DNA from 4 places in the Priestia sp. USM5 genome. Region 3 is predicted to be linked to each of the others. Evidence: a T-box and tRNA genes for the amino acid it is inferred to sense, from the RefSeq annotation. Region 3 holds a T-box; the other regions hold tRNA genes.

Region 1 (4,376 bases), on a different contig from region 3:
TAAGATGCACTTTTTATAGACTCTTTGTTTACACAGATGTGGAGAGATCACCTTTATGAATCACTTGAAACCCTTACTGCCACAAGGGTTCTTTTTTGTAGAGTGTTCCAGAAAAAGTTGTTGTTTAAATTGGAAATAAGTATGTAAACATTGGGTATAGAAGAATCTGAGTATAAGAATATACTTCGTATTTGTTACTCTAATATCAAAAAATTTTCTAATTAACATTTTTGCTATGAAACGATATAAATTCTATATTAATTAAAATCAATAATTTATCTCCTACAAATAAAAAAGCAGTTTGCATATGCAAACTGCTTTTAAGATGACCCGTACGGGATTCGAACCCGTGTTACCGCCGTGAAAGGGCGGTGTCTTAACCGCTTGACCAACGGGCCAATATGGCTCCACAGGTAGGACTCGAACCTACGACCGATCGGTTAACAGCCGATAGCTCTACCACTGAGCTACTGTGGAATATGGTGGGCCTAAGTGGACTCGAACCACCGACCTCACGCTTATCAGGCGTGCGCTCTAACCAGCTGAGCTATAGGCCCATTATTTGGAGCGGGTGATGAGAATCGAACTCACGACATCAGCTTGGAAGGCTGAGGTTTTACCATTAAACTACACCCGCTTATTTTTAAAAATGGCGGTCCCGACGGGAATCGAACCCGCGATCTCCTGCGTGACAGGCAGGCATGTTAACCGCTACACCACGGGACCAAAATAGAAAATGGAGGAGGAAGAGGGATTCGAACCCCCGCGGGCTTTGACACCCCTGTCGGTTTTCAAGACCGATCCCTTCAGCCGGACTTGGGTATTCCTCCGTATATTGCATGGTGGAGCCTAGCGGGATCGAACCGCTGACCTCCTGCGTGCAAGGCAGGCGCTCTCCCAGCTGAGCTAAGGCCCCATGATACTTCTGGTCGGGAAGACAGGATTCGAACCTGCGACCCCTTGGTCCCAAACCAAGTGCTCTACCAAGCTGAGCTACTTCCCGTTCATGGCGCGCCCGAGAGGAGTCGAACCCCTAACCTTTTGATCCGTAGTCAAACGCTCTATCCAATTGAGCTACGGGCGCTTATTAAAATGGTGCCGAGGGCCGGACTTGAACCGGCACGGTAGTCACCTACCGCAGGATTTTAAGTCCTGTGTGTCTGCCAATTCCACCACCCCGGCAGGACTTTTATACGTGGAGGCGGCAACCGGATTTGAACCGGTGATAAAGGTTTTGCAGACCTTGGCCTTACCACTTGGCTATGCCGCCAATATATATGGAGCGGAAGACGAGGTTCGAACTCGCGACCCCCACCTTGGCAAGGTGGTGTTCTACCACTGAACTACTTCCGCACATTTATTTAATTTAAGATGCGGGTGAAGGGACTTGAACCCCCACGTCATAAGACACTAGATCCTAAGTCTAGCGCGTCTGCCAATTCCGCCACACCCGCGTGTGAATATAACTGGTGAGCCATGAAGGACTCGAACCTTCGACCCTCTGATTAAAAGTCAGATGCTCTACCAACTGAGCTAATGGCTCTCTATGGCTGGGCTAGCTGGATTCGAACCAACGCATGACGGAATCAAAATCCGTTGCCTTACCGCTTGGCGATAGCCCAATAAAGAGATGGTGGAGGGGGGCAGATTCGAACTGCCGAACCCGAAGGAGCGGATTTACAGTCCGCCGCGTTTAGCCACTTCGCTACCCCTCCGATATAAATGGTGCCGGCAAGAGGACTTGAACCCCCAACCTACTGATTACAAGTCAGTTGCTCTACCAGTTGAGCTACACCGGCACGGTGGTGGAGGATGACGGGATCGAACCGCCGACCCCCTGCTTGTAAGGCAGGTGCTCTCCCAGCTGAGCTAATCCTCCAAAAAAATCTATATAAGCGCGTTAATAAGCGTTATTTTCATTACTTATGATAGAATATTTCAAATAAAAAACCCCTATGCTCTTTTACAAGAGACTCATAAGGGGTCTTATTTATTGCCTGGCAACGTCCTACTCTCACAGGGACAAAGTCCCAACTACCATTGGCGCTAAAGAGCTTAACTTCCGTGTTCGGTATGGGAACGGGTGTGACCTCTTCGCTATCGCCACCAGACAAGAGATTGTTCTCTCAAAACTAGATAACAGTTTGCTGAGTAAAGCTTACGCTTTTAAAAGTTTGGTTAAGTCCTCGATCGATTAGTATCAGTCAGCTACACATGTCGCCACGCTTCCACCTCTGACCTATCAACCTGATCATCTTTCAGGGATCTTACTAGCTTGCGCTATGGGAAATCTCATCTTGAGGGGGGCTTCATGCTTAGATGCTTTCAGCACTTATCCCGTCCACACATAGCTACCCAGCGATGCCTTTGGCAAGACAACTGGTACACCAGCGGTGTGTCCATCCCGGTCCTCTCGTACTAAGGACAGCTCCTCTCAAATTTCCTACGCCCACGACGGATAGGGACCGAACTGTCTCACGACGTTCTGAACCCAGCTCGCGTACCGCTTTAATGGGCGAACAGCCCAACCCTTGGGACCGACTACAGCCCCAGGATGCGATGAGCCGACATCGAGGTGCCAAACCTCCCCGTCGATGTGGACTCTTGGGGGAGATAAGCCTGTTATCCCCGGGGTAGCTTTTATCCGTTGAGCGATGGCCCTTCCATGCGGAACCACCGGATCACTAAGCCCGACTTTCGTCCCTGCTCGACTTGTAGGTCTCGCAGTCAAGCTCCCTTGTGCCTTTACACTCTACGAATGATTTCCAACCATTCTGAGGGAACCTTTGGGCGCCTCCGTTACATTTTAGGAGGCGACCGCCCCAGTCAAACTGCCCACCTGACACTGTCTCCCGGCCCGATCAGGGCCGCGGGTTAGAATTTCAATACAGCCAGGGTAGTATCCCACCGACGCCTCCACCGAAGCTAGCGCTCCGGCTTCTCAGGCTCCTACCTATCCTGTACAAGCTGTACCAAAATTCAATATCAGGCTACAGTAAAGCTCCACGGGGTCTTTCCGTCCTGTCGCGGGTAACCTGCATCTTCACAGGTACTATAATTTCACCGAGTCTCTCGTTGAGACAGTGCCCAGATCGTTACGCCTTTCGTGCGGGTCGGAACTTACCCGACAAGGAATTTCGCTACCTTAGGACCGTTATAGTTACGGCCGCCGTTTACTGGGGCTTCGATTCAGAGCTTCTCCCAAAGGATAACCCCTCCTCTTAACCTTCCAGCACCGGGCAGGCGTCAGCCCCTATACTTCGCCTTGCGGCTTCGCAGAGACCTGTGTTTTTGCTAAACAGTCGCCTGGGCCTATTCACTGCGGCTCTCTCGGGCTATACACCCTACCAGAGCACCCCTTCTCCCGAAGTTACGGGGTCATTTTGCCGAGTTCCTTAACGAGAGTTCTCTCGATCACCTTAGGATTCTCTCCTCGCCTACCTGTGTCGGTTTGCGGTACGGGCACCTCCCGCCTCGCTAGAGGCTTTTCTTGGCAGTGTGGAATCAGGAACTTCGGTACTATAATTCCCTCGTCATCACAGCTCAGCCTTCATGATGAGCGGATTTGCCTACTCATCAGCCTAACTGCTTGAACGCGCATATCCAGCAGCGCGCTTACCCTATCCTACTGCGTCCCCCCATTACTCAAACGGCGGGGAGGTGGTACAGGAATATCAACCTGTTGGCCATCGCCTACGCTTTTCAGCCTCGGCTTAGGTCCCGACTAACCCTGAGCGGACGAGCCTTCCTCAGGAAACCTTAGGCATTCGGTGGACAAGATTCTCACTTGTCTTTCGCTACTCATACCGGCATTCTCACTTCTAAGCGCTCCACCAGTCCTTACGGTCTGACTTCGCTGCACTTAGAACGCTCTCCTACCACTGACATCAAAGATGTCAATCCACAGCTTCGGTGATACGTTTAGCCCCGGTACATTTTCGGCGCAGAGTCACTCGACCAGTGAGCTATTACGCACTCTTTAAATGGTGGCTGCTTCTAAGCCAACATCCTGGTTGTCTAAGCAACTCCACATCCTTTTCCACTTAACGTATACTTGGGGACCTTAGCTGGTGGTCTGGGCTGTTTCCCTTTTGACTACGGATCTTATCACTCGCAGTCTGACTCCCATGGATAAGTCTTTGGCATTCGGAGTTTGACTGAATTCGGTAACCCGTTGGGGGCCCCTAGTCCAATCAGTGCTCTACCTCCAAGACTCTCACAACATGAGGCTAGCCCTAAAGCTATTTCGGAGAGAACCAGCTATCTCCAGGTTCGATTGGAATTTCTCCGCTACCCACACCTCATCCCCGCACTTTTCAACGTGCGTGGGTTCGGGCCTCCATTCAGTGTTACCTGAACTTCACCCTGGACATGGG
Region 2 (4,376 bases), 2.2 Mb from region 3:
ATGACAGTTCGATATTTCTCAGGTAGCTTTAATATTTCCGACTGAATGAATTCTTGCAATTCTACTTGCTCTAGCTCTTCCTCTGGTAAGGCCTGATCGGCAGCTATTTGAGAGTACATATTTAACCCGTCGGTCCCGGCTACTTCTGCATCTAAATAATAGTCTGGCTTTTTTTTACGAATTCGATCAATACAAAGATTTGTAGCAATTCGATATAGCCAGGTGGAAAACTTTTTACTCGTGTCATAGCTATGAATATTTACATAGGCTCGAATAAACGCTTCTTGTGCAGCGTCTTGCGCTTCTTCCCGGTTTCCTAGCATTCGATAACATAGATGAAAAAGTTTATCCTTGTGATATTCTACTATGTCAGCAAACGCATCCTGGTCACCTTTTTTTACTTTTTTTATTTTTCTTTTTAATAATAAATCCATGTAACGGTTACCTCCGCCCATTGCGGGATAGTATATATACGTGTACTTTATCATAAAGTTTCACTTATGCTTAATTATTTTAACAAAAATTTGTCAAATACGTTTAAAAAGATCGTACGTAGGTTATGTAATTAGTATAGATGAAAAGAAGAGGAGTGGAAAGCTTGACTCATACAAAAGAAAACCTTTTGAATCAAATTGAAGAATGTAGAAATAACATGGTCACTCTTGCAGCAGAAAATCCTTTATCATCACTAACAGTGGTGAGAGTAAGCTCAGAGCTAGATGGTCTATTAAATGAATATGAAAAGTTTTTCTCTATATAAAGAAGCTCTAGAATCTGAACTAAGAGCTTCTTTTTTTTACCTTCACATATGTTTCATGTACCTTTTGGTAGGCAATAATGTTTTATACTAATTTTTCTCCTAAAAGTGAGCCCATTAATGCAACAGCTACGGTAGCTGTTTTATTCCGCTCATCTAAAATAGGATTCACTTCCACAAACTCGGCAGAAGTGATTAGCTGAGATTCTGCCAACATCTCCATAGCTAAATGACTTTCTCTGTAGCTTATTCCACCGATAACTGGCGTTCCTACTCCAGGTGCATCATGTGGATCCAGTCCATCTAAATCGAGTGATAGATGAACGCCATCTGTTTTATCACGCAAATATAAAATTGTTTCTTCCATTACTTTTGTCATACCCATTCGATCTATCTCATGCATCGTATACACTTTAATTCCTTTTTCCTTTATTAGCTCTTTTTCTCCTTCATCTAAAGAACGGGCTCCGATAATCACAATATTCTCGGGCTTGACTTTAGGGGCATAGCCACCAATTCGAGTCAATGCTTCGTCTCCTATACCTATACTTGCCGCCAATGGCATACCGTGAATATTTCCGGAAGGAGACGTATCTGCTGTATTTAAATCTCCATGTGCATCATACCAAATTACACCCAAATTTTTATAATGACGACTTACTCCTGCTAGTGTTCCGATAGCGATGCTGTGATCTCCCCCTAGCACTAAAGGAAACCTTTTATTTGTAATAACATCACTTACGGTCTGAGCAAGTCTTTCGCTAGCATCCGCTACAGCTTTTAAATTCTTTAAGTTTGTATTTTCATCACTATGTACTCGTTCAGCTAAGGCAATTTCAATATTCCCTTTATCTTCTACACTATATCCAATATTCTCGATGCGTTCCATAACACCTGCATATCGTATCGCACTTGGCCCCATATCGACCCCTCGGCGAGTTTGACCTAAATCCATTGGTACTCCAATAATTGAAAGCTTATTCATAATATGTCCCCCCATCACAAATGTTGCTACTCTCTTATTGTAACGGCTAAATGAGCGATGGCTCAACTCGACACTTTTTTGAATATATATACAATTCTAATTTGTAGAAACTACACAAAAAAACCTTTAAGCAAATTGCTTAAAGGTTGTACGTTTATATGTATGGTGGAGCCTAGCGGGATCGAACCGCTGACCTCCTGCGTGCAAGGCAGGCGCTCTCCCAGCTGAGCTAAGGCCCCAATATGTTTTTTTATATAGAAATGGAGCGGAAGACGAGGTTCGAACTCGCGACCCCCACCTTGGCAAGGTGGTGTTCTACCACTGAACTACTTCCGCTTATTAAAATGAGCCATGAAGGACTCGAACCTTCGACCCTCTGATTAAAAGTCAGATGCTCTACCAACTGAGCTAATGGCTCTCTATGGCTGGGCTAGCTGGATTCGAACCAACGCATGACGGAATCAAAATCCGTTGCCTTACCGCTTGGCGATAGCCCAATAAAAATGGTGGAGGGGGGCAGATTCGAACTGCCGAACCCGAAGGAGCGGATTTACAGTCCGCCGCGTTTAGCCACTTCGCTACCCCTCCGATATAAATGGTGCCGGCAAGAGGACTTGAACCCCCAACCTACTGATTACAAGTCAGTTGCTCTACCAGTTGAGCTACACCGGCACGGTGGTGGAGGATGACGGGATCGAACCGCCGACCCCCTGCTTGTAAGGCAGGTGCTCTCCCAGCTGAGCTAATCCTCCACTATTATGTAGATAAAAATAAATGGTGACCCGTACGGGATTCGAACCCGTGTTACCGCCGTGAAAGGGCGGTGTCTTAACCGCTTGACCAACGGGCCAGTTGGCTCCACAGGTAGGACTCGAACCTACGACCGATCGGTTAACAGCCGATAGCTCTACCACTGAGCTACTGTGGAATAATAATAGCCTGGCAACGTCCTACTCTCACAGGGACAAAGTCCCAACTACCATCGGCGCTAAAGAGCTTAACTTCCGTGTTCGGTATGGGAACGGGTGTGACTTCTTCGCTATCGCCACCAGACAAATTATATTATACATGATTTGATAAAGAAAGCAAGACTTTTTTGAAAAAGTTTTGTTCTCTCAAAACTAGGTAACAGTTTGCTGAGTAAAGCTTACGCTTTTAAAGTTTGGTTAAGTCCTCGATCGATTAGTATCAGTCAGCTACACATGTCGCCACGCTTCCACCTCTGACCTATCAACCTGATCATCTTTCAGGGATCTTACTAGCTTGCGCTATGGGAAATCTCATCTTGAGGGGGGCTTCATGCTTAGATGCTTTCAGCACTTATCCCGTCCACACATAGCTACCCAGCGATGCCTTTGGCAAGACAACTGGTACACCAGCGGTGTGTCCATCCCGGTCCTCTCGTACTAAGGACAGCTCCTCTCAAATTTCCTACGCCCACGACGGATAGGGACCGAACTGTCTCACGACGTTCTGAACCCAGCTCGCGTACCGCTTTAATGGGCGAACAGCCCAACCCTTGGGACCGACTACAGCCCCAGGATGCGATGAGCCGACATCGAGGTGCCAAACCTCCCCGTCGATGTGGACTCTTGGGGGAGATAAGCCTGTTATCCCCGGGGTAGCTTTTATCCGTTGAGCGATGGCCCTTCCATGCGGAACCACCGGATCACTAAGCCCGACTTTCGTCCCTGCTCGACTTGTAGGTCTCGCAGTCAAGCTCCCTTGTGCCTTTACACTCTACGAATGATTTCCAACCATTCTGAGGGAACCTTTGGGCGCCTCCGTTACATTTTAGGAGGCGACCGCCCCAGTCAAACTGCCCACCTGACACTGTCTCCCGGCCCGATCAGGGCCGCGGGTTAGAATTTCAATACAGCCAGGGTAGTATCCCACCGACGCCTCCACCGAAGCTAGCGCTCCGGCTTCTCAGGCTCCTACCTATCCTGTACAAGCTGTACCAAAATTCAATATCAGGCTACAGTAAAGCTCCACGGGGTCTTTCCGTCCTGTCGCGGGTAACCTGCATCTTCACAGGTACTATAATTTCACCGAGTCTCTCGTTGAGACAGTGCCCAGATCGTTACGCCTTTCGTGCGGGTCGGAACTTACCCGACAAGGAATTTCGCTACCTTAGGACCGTTATAGTTACGGCCGCCGTTTACTGGGGCTTCGATTCAGAGCTTCTCCCAAAGGATAACCCCTCCTCTTAACCTTCCAGCACCGGGCAGGCGTCAGCCCCTATACTTCGCCTTGCGGCTTCGCAGAGACCTGTGTTTTTGCTAAACAGTCGCCTGGGCCTATTCACTGCGGCTCTCTCGGGCTATACACCCTACCAGAGCACCCCTTCTCCCGAAGTTACGGGGTCATTTTGCCGAGTTCCTTAACGAGAGTTCTCTCGATCACCTTAGGATTCTCTCCTCGCCTACCTGTGTCGGTTTGCGGTACGGGCACCTCCCGCCTCGCTAGAGGCTTTTCTTGGCAGTGTGGAATCAGGAACTTCGGTACTATAATTCCCTCGTCATCACAGCTCAGCTTTCATGATGAGCGGATTTGCCTACTCATCAGCCTAACTGCTTGAACGCGCATATCCAGCAGCGCGCTTACCCTATCCTACTGCGTCCCCCCATTACT
Region 3 (4,376 bases):
ATATGCAGAGGAAATCATAGAGCTTATTCAACAATTAGAATATCAAAAGACTGCGCAGCCTTGGCTCATGGTAGCTTCGTTTGTGAACCCGCATGACATTGCGCTGTTCGGAGCAATCACCAAACACCTTGCTATGTTTCAGTTTTCTATTGATGAGACAATTCCGAACATCGAGCCGCCACCTACTATTAGAGAATCTTTACAAACGAAGCCTAGCGCTCAAAGCAGCTATAAATACATCTACCCAAAAGCGCTGCAGCCGACGCCAAATTCTAGTTTCTACCGGCGCTTATATTATCAGCTTCAAAAAAATGTTGATAAACAAATTTTGAAAGTCCTTCGGACTATAGAACAATCTTCGTTCTATGACAATACCATTATTATTTTCACGTCGGATCACGGTGATTTGCTTGGGGCTCACGGAGGACTACATCAAAAATGGTACAACATGTATGAAGAGTCGATTCACGTGCCGCTTCTCATTCATAACAAGCATTTGTTTCCTAGTTATCAACGTACAGACGTGCTGACTAGTCATGTTGACTTGATCCCGACAATGCTTAGCTTGGCTAATATCGATGCTTCCGCTGTTCAAAAGCAATTGCAAAAAAGTCATACGGAAGTACATCCATTTGTTGGGCGAGACCTCTCAGGAACGTTGCGAGGAGAAACATCGCTCCATCAAGAAAAAGCACCGATTTTCTTTATGACGGATGATGACCCGACAAAAGGACTTCACCAAACAAATTTTTTAGGAGAAAGCTATCCGTCAGTCGTTCAGCCTAATCACATTCAAGCGATCATTGTCGAGTTTCAATCAGCCGCAGGAAAGGAAATCTGGAAATACGCTCGATACCATGATAATCCGCAATTTCGGTCAGCACCTAACGAAAAAGATGAAGTCATCCACCGAGAGCAATATGAAAGTTACCCGGTAGATCTTACTAACCTTAAAGAAACATCGGTTCCGGATCAAATTGAAATGTACAATTTGACCAAGGATCCGTTAGAAACAGTAAATTTGGCTTACCCGTATTTTTCAACAAATGAAACAAGGAAAATTCAGCGGCAGCTTGATGTTATTCTTAAAGAACAACTCAGGAAAAAACGGATTTTTCCGCAAAGTGGAAGCATGTACCAGGAGCTTCCGTCTAAAGATAGATAAAAAATAGTTTCGACGAGTTCAAGCCAAATATTGGTGTAAGTAGAAAAAGGTATATTTAATATTTTAGTATATAAATAAAAAACTGATGATACTTGTGCTATGTTACTTATTCTGATTTGAGCAGTACTGGATTTTAATTCGTTAATAATACTTAGATAAAGCAAATAAATGCTTGTAACATCTTTCTTTTTTGCCTTTATTCTTACACAATAAAGGTAAAAACAAAAATAAAATGTAGGTGTTAATATTATAATAAAAAACTTTTTAAGCCCATATATTCTTAAGTAACTTTTCGGGAATTTAAGCATAAATTAATTCTATAACATTAAGAAATAAAAATTACTTCTTGACTTCTGTAAAATTTATACACTATAATCACTTTTAACAACTAACAAACATTATTTGGCAACGAAAAGGACATGAATTAGGTGCTGTTTTCTTCGCAGAGAATAGGGTCAGCGGCTGGGAGCCCTTAAGAAATCATCTAATTTACCACCTTAGAGCTATTGCAGGGAATGTGCATAACTGAAACTGCAATCGGTAAAACCGTTATCTTTTTTTGAGCGTAAAATGCGTACAGGTATTTTACGGAATTAGGGTGGTACCACGACCGCATTCGTCCCTTCACTAGGGATGAGTGCGGTTTTTTATGTAGAAAAAATGAATATACAAGCATTGAAAAGGACATGAATCATTTTTGGATTTTCTTTACAGAGAGTAGGGTCACTGGCTGAGAACCCTTAGAAAACGAAATGAATTTACCACCTTGGAGCTGCGGCGGGGAATGTGTATACACTGAAACTGCAACCGGTAAAACCGTTATCTTTTTAAGCGTAAAATACGTATAGGTATTTTACGGAATTAGGGTGGTACCACGGCCGCATTCGTCCCTTTATTAGGGATGAGTGCGGTTTTTTTGTTGAATAAAAACATATTGGAGGAATGAACATGTCAAAACAAATGGAAGCAGAAAAACGAAATCATCAAAAATTAGGTCAAGAACTGGAGCTGTTTATGTCGATGGAAGAAGCTCCTGGTATGCCGTTTTTCTTACCTAACGGAATGATTGTTCGAAATGAGTTAGAAAACTACTGGAAACAAAAGCATTACAAAGCAGGCTATCAAGAGATAAAAACACCCATCATGATGAAACAGGAGCTATGGGAACAATCAGGGCATTGGGAGCACTATCATGAAAATATGTATTTTTCAAATGTTGACAAACAAAACTATGCGATTAAACCGATGAATTGTCCGGGAGCCATTTTATTGTTTAACAGCAAGCGAAGAAGCTACCGAGAACTTCCAGTTCGATACGCGGAGCTCGGGTTAGTTCATCGCCACGAGCTTTCTGGCTCTTTAAACGGATTACTAAGAGTTCGGTCATTCACACAGGACGACGCTCATTTATTCGTAGAACTCAGTCAGATCGAAGCTGAGATTAGCCGCATTCTAGCGTTTATCCATGACTTTTATTCACATTTTGGCTTTGATTACAAAGTGGAGCTATCCACACGTCCTGAAAAATTTATGGGAGATATTGAAACATGGAATCAAGCAGAAAAGTCGCTTCAATCGGTGCTAAATGAAAAAGGCTTAGACTATCAGGTAAATGAAGGAGACGGAGCTTTTTACGGGCCGAAAATCGATTTTCATATTTTAGATTCCCTAGGCCGCAGCTGGCAGTGCGGAACAGTTCAGCTTGATTTTCTAATGCCAGAGAAGTTTGACTGTATGTATATTGGAGAGGACAATAAACCGCACCGTCCCGTAATGATTCACCGCGCTATATACGGTTCCGTTGAACGATTTATGGCCATCTTGATTGAACATTATGAAGGTCAATTTCCTCTTTGGCTGGCTCCTGTTCAATTTAAGCTTTTGCCTATTGCACCGCCGCATGTGGAATATGCATACAAGGTGAAACACGAGCTGGAGTCACAAGGGTATCGTGTTGAAGTGGATGATCGTATTGAAAAAATAGGTCTGAAAATTAGAGAAGCCGAAATGCTCAAAGTTCCTTATATGGCCGTAATAGGAGATAAAGAAGTAGAAAATAAATCGCTTGCTATGCGAAAGCATGGGAAGAAAAACATTGGAACAGTAAGTGTTGAAGAGGCAGCTGTACACTTGAATAAAGAAATGGATTCAAACAGAGTTTATTGAAGCCATTTACCTTGCTAAATAGAAAAATCCGATTTTTTAAGTCGGATAGTGATTCCCTTCATCTTGTCTTACACCAAAATGAAGGGAATATTGAACTAGAAGGGTATAAGATAATATATATCAGCAGTATAACTTTTGCCTTAGACAAACGCCGGTATTTTATAAAAAAAATTATCTTGTTCCATTCGAATCGTTTGTACGGGGGGAAGCTGAATCTTCATTTGACAATTTGTTCATAGGTTGCTGACCTCGCTTCTTTTTAGAAGGAGAATAAAAAAGAAATTTAAACATAAAGTACACTCCTAATGCTAGTAAAATACAGCCAATAAGTAAGTTAAGCATCTCTCTCCGCCCTTCATACACTTCAGTTTTCATCATTATAACACCCGTTAAGGTAAAACATTCATCGTTCTGTAAATAATCCCTATGTCAGGAATTTATATTTGAAGATAGGCGGCGAAAAAACTATCTGAAAATGAACCAATTTATTTTTTAGAATATTAATTTTATTCAAACTTATTATACATAATCACAATGATGATTTCTTTATTTAGTTGATAAAGCCAAAATAGATAGAGATTAAGAAATCGCTTACAAAAACTCTTGAAATATATATAATGATATTAGTATACTAATAGACAAGTTAGTAATTATTTCTATATAATTACTTCTGTATCTGAAGTAAAAACGCGTAGTCAAATAGGAAAAGACGTCATTTTTAAGTTTTTTAATGGATGAGTGGCAACAGAGAGGAGAGAGTGCAATGGGAAAACTATTTAAAAAGAAGTCAATCGAGCAATTATTAGAACAAAGTCAAAACAAATCTCTAGTCAAAACATTAGGGGCATTCGATTTGACTCTTCTTGGTATTGGAGCCGTAATAGGAACGGGGGTTTTAGTTTTAACAGGCTTAGTAGCTGCTAACGATGCGGGGCCAGCCGTTATTTTTTCTTTTATACTGGCTTCTATTGTATGCGGTTTTGCAGCGCTGTGCTATGCGGAATTTGCTTCAACTATACCTGTATCTGGGAGCGTTTACACCTAT
Region 4 (4,376 bases), 1.7 Mb from region 3:
TCCCATAACACAATTCTTGAATTAGAACCTATTCCCGTTACATATGCATTGAGAGAGTTCGTTTTTTCAGACATGTTTACTTCATATACATGCTTAGCAGGTATATGAGCTTCATCTGCTAAATGCAAAATTTTCGTCTCCAGCTCTTTATTCTTTAATGGATAAAAATCGTTATATAACGGATCGATAACCACTGGTTGAATAAACGTCAAAAATAGCGTAAATGGAATAGATACTAGCCACGCATACAGCCACCATCTTTTTGAAAACTTACGAATGAATGCATACAACACAGCAATCACTAAAAACATCGTGGCATAGTTCACCCAAAAATCTGTAAAAAGATCTTTCATCCATCCTTGGAAAGGTTGCGTCGTAATATGGTAAGCCGTTGAAAGCTTATAGCTAATCCAGTCCATAGGAAAAGAGTAGATCAGCAGCAGAACAGATAACCAAAATACATAAATAGCAGTTTGGAGAAGACTGAAACGACTGACGTCTTTAGACCACTTATTCACTTTCTTAGACACACCTAACACTAAAATTAAAATAAACCCTAACCACTCATATGGAATTCGGATAAAAAAGAGCGCATCTCTAATCTTTGAATATTTTTCGGTTAACATAAGTTCTCTTGCATTCATAAACGTAGCCGGATCCACGCTGGTACCTTTTAATGATTGTGGAATAGAGGTGTCACTTATATAAAATAAATACACCCATATACAAGCTGCATACACAAGAAAAACTCCGATGGACCACAAAACAATTTTTTTCACGCATTCCCCTCCTTTTGTACAAACAGTATTCTGTTATTACTATTGTAGGTTTTTTTTCGAAATTTAGAACAAGCGTTTAGAGATGTGCTATAGGAAATGCAAATTGTGAAGAGAAAATCATAGAAAAACGAAAAACAGAGTTTATTCTTTTGTCTAAACTCTGTTTACAAACAAAAAAAGCAGTTTGCATATGCAAACTGCTTTTGAGATGACCCGTACGGGATTCGAACCCGTGTTACCGCCGTGAAAGGGCGGTGTCTTAACCGCTTGACCAACGGGCCAGTATGGCTCCACAGGTAGGACTCGAACCTACGACCGATCGGTTAACAGCCGATAGCTCTACCACTGAGCTACTGTGGAATATGGTGGGCCTAAGTGGACTCGAACCACCGACCTCACGCTTATCAGGCGTGCGCTCTAACCAGCTGAGCTATAGGCCCATTATTTGGAGCGGGTGATGAGAATCGAACTCACGACATCAGCTTGGAAGGCTGAGGTTTTACCACTAAACTACACCCGCGTTACTTAAGATGGGGCGACTGATGGGAATCGAACCCACGAATGCCGGAACCACAATCCGGTGCGTTAACCACTTCGCCACAATCGCCGTCTTAAAATGGTGGCTCGGGACGGAATCGAACCGCCGACACAAGGATTTTCAGTCCTTTGCTCTACCAACTGAGCTACCGAGCCAAACAAAATGGCGGTCCCGACGGGAATCGAACCCGCGATCTCCTGCGTGACAGGCAGGCATGTTAACCGCTACACCACGGGACCACTTTGGTTGCGGGGACAGGATTTGAACCTGCGACCTTCGGGTTATGAGCCCGACGAGCTACCGAACTGCTCCACCCCGCGATGATATGAATATGATATAAATAAATGGCGGAGGAAGAGGGATTCGAACCCCCGCGGGCTTTAACACCCCTGTCGGTTTTCAAGACCGATCCCTTCAGCCGGACTTGGGTATTCCTCCGTATATTTATAACAAATGTAACTTATATGGTAGCGGCGGAGGGAGTCGAACCCACGACCTCACGGGTATGAACCGTACGCTCTAGCCAGCTGAGCTACACCGCCATATTATTCGTTACAATTATTTAATTTCATTGGTGGAGCCTAGCGGGATCGAACCGCTGACCTCCTGCGTGCAAGGCAGGCGCTCTCCCAGCTGAGCTAAGGCCCCATAAATGGTCGGGAAGACAGGATTCGAACCTGCGACCCCTTGGTCCCAAACCAAGTGCTCTACCAAGCTGAGCTACTTCCCGTTTATGGCGCGCCCGAGAGGAGTCGAACCCCTAACCTTTTGATCCGTAGTCAAACGCTCTATCCAATTGAGCTACGGGCGCTTTATATGGAGCGGAAGACGAGGTTCGAACTCGCGACCCCCACCTTGGCAAGGTGGTGTTCTACCACTGAACTACTTCCGCTTATTAAAATGAGCCATGAAGGACTCGAACCTTCGACCCTCTGATTAAAAGTCAGATGCTCTACCAACTGAGCTAATGGCTCTCTATGGCTGGGCTAGCTGGATTCGAACCAACGCATGACGGAATCAAAATCCGTTGCCTTACCGCTTGGCGATAGCCCAATAAAATGGTGGAGGGGGGCAGATTCGAACTGCCGAACCCGAAGGAGCGGATTTACAGTCCGCCGCGTTTAGCCACTTCGCTACCCCTCCGATATAAATGGTGCCGGCAAGAGGACTTGAACCCCCAACCTACTGATTACAAGTCAGTTGCTCTACCAGTTGAGCTACACCGGCACGGTGGTGGAGGATGACGGGATCGAACCGCCGACCCCCTGCTTGTAAGGCAGGTGCTCTCCCAGCTGAGCTAATCCTCCAAATATCATACACAACATTAAATGTGTATATAAGTTTTTTACAAATGAGCCAAATAAAAAACCCCTAGACTCTTTTACAAGAGCATAAAAAGGGGTCTTATTCATTGCCTGGCAACGTCCTACTCTCACAGGGACAAAGTCCCAACTACCATTGGCGCTAAAGAGCTTAACTTCCGTGTTCGGTATGGGAACGGGTGTGACCTCTTCGCTATCGCCACCAGACAAGAGATTGCTCTCTCAAAACTAGATAACAATTTGCTGAGTAAAGCTTACGCTTTTAAAAGTTTGGTTAAGTCCTCGATCGATTAGTATCAGTCAGCTACACATGTCGCCACGCTTCCACCTCTGACCTATCAACCTGATCATCTTTCAGGGATCTTACTAGCTTGCGCTATGGGAAATCTCATCTTGAGGGGGGCTTCATGCTTAGATGCTTTCAGCACTTATCCCGTCCACACATAGCTACCCAGCGATGCCTTTGGCAAGACAACTGGTACACCAGCGGTGTGTCCATCCCGGTCCTCTCGTACTAAGGACAGCTCCTCTCAAATTTCCTACGCCCACGACGGATAGGGACCGAACTGTCTCACGACGTTCTGAACCCAGCTCGCGTACCGCTTTAATGGGCGAACAGCCCAACCCTTGGGACCGACTACAGCCCCAGGATGCGATGAGCCGACATCGAGGTGCCAAACCTCCCCGTCGATGTGGACTCTTGGGGGAGATAAGCCTGTTATCCCCGGGGTAGCTTTTATCCGTTGAGCGATGGCCCTTCCATGCGGAACCACCGGATCACTAAGCCCGACTTTCGTCCCTGCTCGACTTGTAGGTCTCGCAGTCAAGCTCCCTTGTGCCTTTACACTCTACGAATGATTTCCAACCATTCTGAGGGAACCTTTGGGCGCCTCCGTTACATTTTAGGAGGCGACCGCCCCAGTCAAACTGCCCACCTGACACTGTCTCCCGGCCCGATCAGGGCCGCGGGTTAGAATTTCAATACAGCCAGGGTAGTATCCCACCGACGCCTCCACCGAAGCTAGCGCTCCGGCTTCTCAGGCTCCTACCTATCCTGTACAAGCTGTACCAAAATTCAATATCAGGCTACAGTAAAGCTCCACGGGGTCTTTCCGTCCTGTCGCGGGTAACCTGCATCTTCACAGGTACTATAATTTCACCGAGTCTCTCGTTGAGACAGTGCCCAGATCGTTACGCCTTTCGTGCGGGTCGGAACTTACCCGACAAGGAATTTCGCTACCTTAGGACCGTTATAGTTACGGCCGCCGTTTACTGGGGCTTCGATTCAGAGCTTCTCCCAAAGGATAACCCCTCCTCTTAACCTTCCAGCACCGGGCAGGCGTCAGCCCCTATACTTCGCCTTGCGGCTTCGCAGAGACCTGTGTTTTTGCTAAACAGTCGCCTGGGCCTATTCACTGCGGCTCTCTCGGGCTATACACCCTACCAGAGCACCCCTTCTCCCGAAGTTACGGGGTCATTTTGCCGAGTTCCTTAACGAGAGTTCTCTCGATCACCTTAGGATTCTCTCCTCGCCTACCTGTGTCGGTTTGCGGTACGGGCACCTCCCGCCTCGCTAGAGGCTTTTCTTGGCAGTGTGGAATCAGGAACTTCGGTACTATAATTCCCTCGTCATCACAGCTCAGCCTTTATGATGAGCGGATTTGCCTACTCATCAGCCTAACTGCTTGAACGCGCATATCCAGCAGCGCGCTTACCCTATCCTACTGCGTCCCCCCA

What was found. The T-box of region 3 lies ahead of thrS (threonine--tRNA ligase). A T-box ahead of a tRNA ligase gene usually reads a tRNA of that ligase, here a tRNA-Thr.
Region 1: it encodes a tRNA-Thr, which carries the amino acid that the T-box ahead of thrS (threonine--tRNA ligase) is inferred to sense. The anticodon was not compared.
Region 2: it encodes a tRNA-Thr, which carries the amino acid that the T-box ahead of thrS (threonine--tRNA ligase) is inferred to sense. The anticodon was not compared.
Region 4: it encodes a tRNA-Thr, which carries the amino acid that the T-box ahead of thrS (threonine--tRNA ligase) is inferred to sense. The anticodon was not compared.

Annotation. Positions count from the first base shown of each region.
Region 1 is NZ_JBSGKN010000007.1:66,160-70,535, reverse strand. It holds tRNA gene ACWATA_RS28240 (tRNA-Glu) at 327-398, opposite strand; tRNA gene ACWATA_RS28235 (tRNA-Asn) at 403-477, opposite strand; tRNA gene ACWATA_RS28230 (tRNA-Ile) at 481-557, opposite strand; tRNA gene ACWATA_RS28225 (tRNA-Gly) at 564-637, opposite strand; tRNA gene ACWATA_RS28220 (tRNA-Asp) at 651-726, opposite strand; tRNA gene ACWATA_RS28215 (tRNA-Ser) at 738-830, opposite strand; tRNA gene ACWATA_RS28210 (tRNA-Ala) at 841-916, opposite strand; tRNA gene ACWATA_RS28205 (tRNA-Pro) at 927-1,003, opposite strand; tRNA gene ACWATA_RS28200 (tRNA-Arg) at 1,008-1,084, opposite strand; tRNA gene ACWATA_RS28195 (tRNA-Leu) at 1,094-1,182, opposite strand; tRNA gene ACWATA_RS28190 (tRNA-Cys) at 1,197-1,270, opposite strand; tRNA gene ACWATA_RS28185 (tRNA-Gly) at 1,279-1,353, opposite strand; tRNA gene ACWATA_RS28180 (tRNA-Leu) at 1,373-1,454, opposite strand; tRNA gene ACWATA_RS28175 (tRNA-Lys) at 1,468-1,543, opposite strand; tRNA gene ACWATA_RS28170 (tRNA-Gln) at 1,548-1,622, opposite strand; tRNA gene ACWATA_RS28165 (tRNA-Tyr) at 1,632-1,715, opposite strand; tRNA gene ACWATA_RS28160 (tRNA-Thr) at 1,724-1,799, opposite strand; tRNA gene ACWATA_RS28155 (tRNA-Val) at 1,804-1,879, opposite strand; rRNA gene rrf (5S ribosomal RNA) at 1,996-2,111, opposite strand; rRNA gene ACWATA_RS28145 (23S ribosomal RNA) at 2,175-4,376, opposite strand, start outside.
Region 2 is NZ_JBSGKN010000001.1:4,480,233-4,484,608, forward strand. It holds gene sigW (RNA polymerase sigma factor SigW) at 1-434, opposite strand, end outside; gene ACWATA_RS23495 (aspartyl-phosphate phosphatase Spo0E family protein) at 590-760, shown strand; gene rocF (arginase) at 843-1,742, opposite strand; tRNA gene ACWATA_RS23505 (tRNA-Ala) at 1,906-1,981, opposite strand; tRNA gene ACWATA_RS23510 (tRNA-Gly) at 2,004-2,078, opposite strand; tRNA gene ACWATA_RS23515 (tRNA-Lys) at 2,088-2,160, opposite strand; tRNA gene ACWATA_RS23520 (tRNA-Gln) at 2,165-2,239, opposite strand; tRNA gene ACWATA_RS23525 (tRNA-Tyr) at 2,247-2,330, opposite strand; tRNA gene ACWATA_RS23530 (tRNA-Thr) at 2,339-2,414, opposite strand; tRNA gene ACWATA_RS23535 (tRNA-Val) at 2,419-2,494, opposite strand; tRNA gene ACWATA_RS23540 (tRNA-Glu) at 2,518-2,592, opposite strand; tRNA gene ACWATA_RS23545 (tRNA-Asn) at 2,596-2,670, opposite strand; rRNA gene rrf (5S ribosomal RNA) at 2,680-2,795, opposite strand; rRNA gene ACWATA_RS23555 (23S ribosomal RNA) at 2,905-4,376, opposite strand, start outside.
Region 3 is NZ_JBSGKN010000001.1:2,300,530-2,304,905, reverse strand. It holds partial or broken gene ACWATA_RS12535 (sulfatase family protein) at 1-1,165, shown strand, start outside; T-box leader at 1,832-2,060, shown strand; gene thrS (threonine--tRNA ligase) at 2,114-3,331, shown strand; gene ACWATA_RS12525 (hypothetical protein) at 3,503-3,706, opposite strand; gene ACWATA_RS12520 (amino acid permease) at 4,095-4,376, shown strand, end outside.
Region 4 is NZ_JBSGKN010000001.1:4,037,936-4,042,311, forward strand. It holds gene ACWATA_RS21185 (M48 family metallopeptidase) at 1-779, opposite strand, end outside; tRNA gene ACWATA_RS21190 (tRNA-Glu) at 989-1,060, opposite strand; tRNA gene ACWATA_RS21195 (tRNA-Asn) at 1,065-1,139, opposite strand; tRNA gene ACWATA_RS21200 (tRNA-Ile) at 1,143-1,219, opposite strand; tRNA gene ACWATA_RS21205 (tRNA-Gly) at 1,226-1,299, opposite strand; tRNA gene ACWATA_RS21210 (tRNA-His) at 1,311-1,386, opposite strand; tRNA gene ACWATA_RS21215 (tRNA-Phe) at 1,397-1,472, opposite strand; tRNA gene ACWATA_RS21220 (tRNA-Asp) at 1,481-1,556, opposite strand; tRNA gene ACWATA_RS21225 (tRNA-Met) at 1,561-1,637, opposite strand; tRNA gene ACWATA_RS21230 (tRNA-Ser) at 1,663-1,755, opposite strand; tRNA gene ACWATA_RS21235 (tRNA-Met) at 1,783-1,859, opposite strand; tRNA gene ACWATA_RS21240 (tRNA-Ala) at 1,890-1,965, opposite strand; tRNA gene ACWATA_RS21245 (tRNA-Pro) at 1,971-2,047, opposite strand; tRNA gene ACWATA_RS21250 (tRNA-Arg) at 2,052-2,128, opposite strand; tRNA gene ACWATA_RS21255 (tRNA-Gly) at 2,135-2,209, opposite strand; tRNA gene ACWATA_RS21260 (tRNA-Lys) at 2,219-2,291, opposite strand; tRNA gene ACWATA_RS21265 (tRNA-Gln) at 2,296-2,370, opposite strand; tRNA gene ACWATA_RS21270 (tRNA-Tyr) at 2,377-2,460, opposite strand; tRNA gene ACWATA_RS21275 (tRNA-Thr) at 2,469-2,544, opposite strand; tRNA gene ACWATA_RS21280 (tRNA-Val) at 2,549-2,624, opposite strand; rRNA gene rrf (5S ribosomal RNA) at 2,731-2,846, opposite strand; rRNA gene ACWATA_RS21290 (23S ribosomal RNA) at 2,910-4,376, opposite strand, start outside.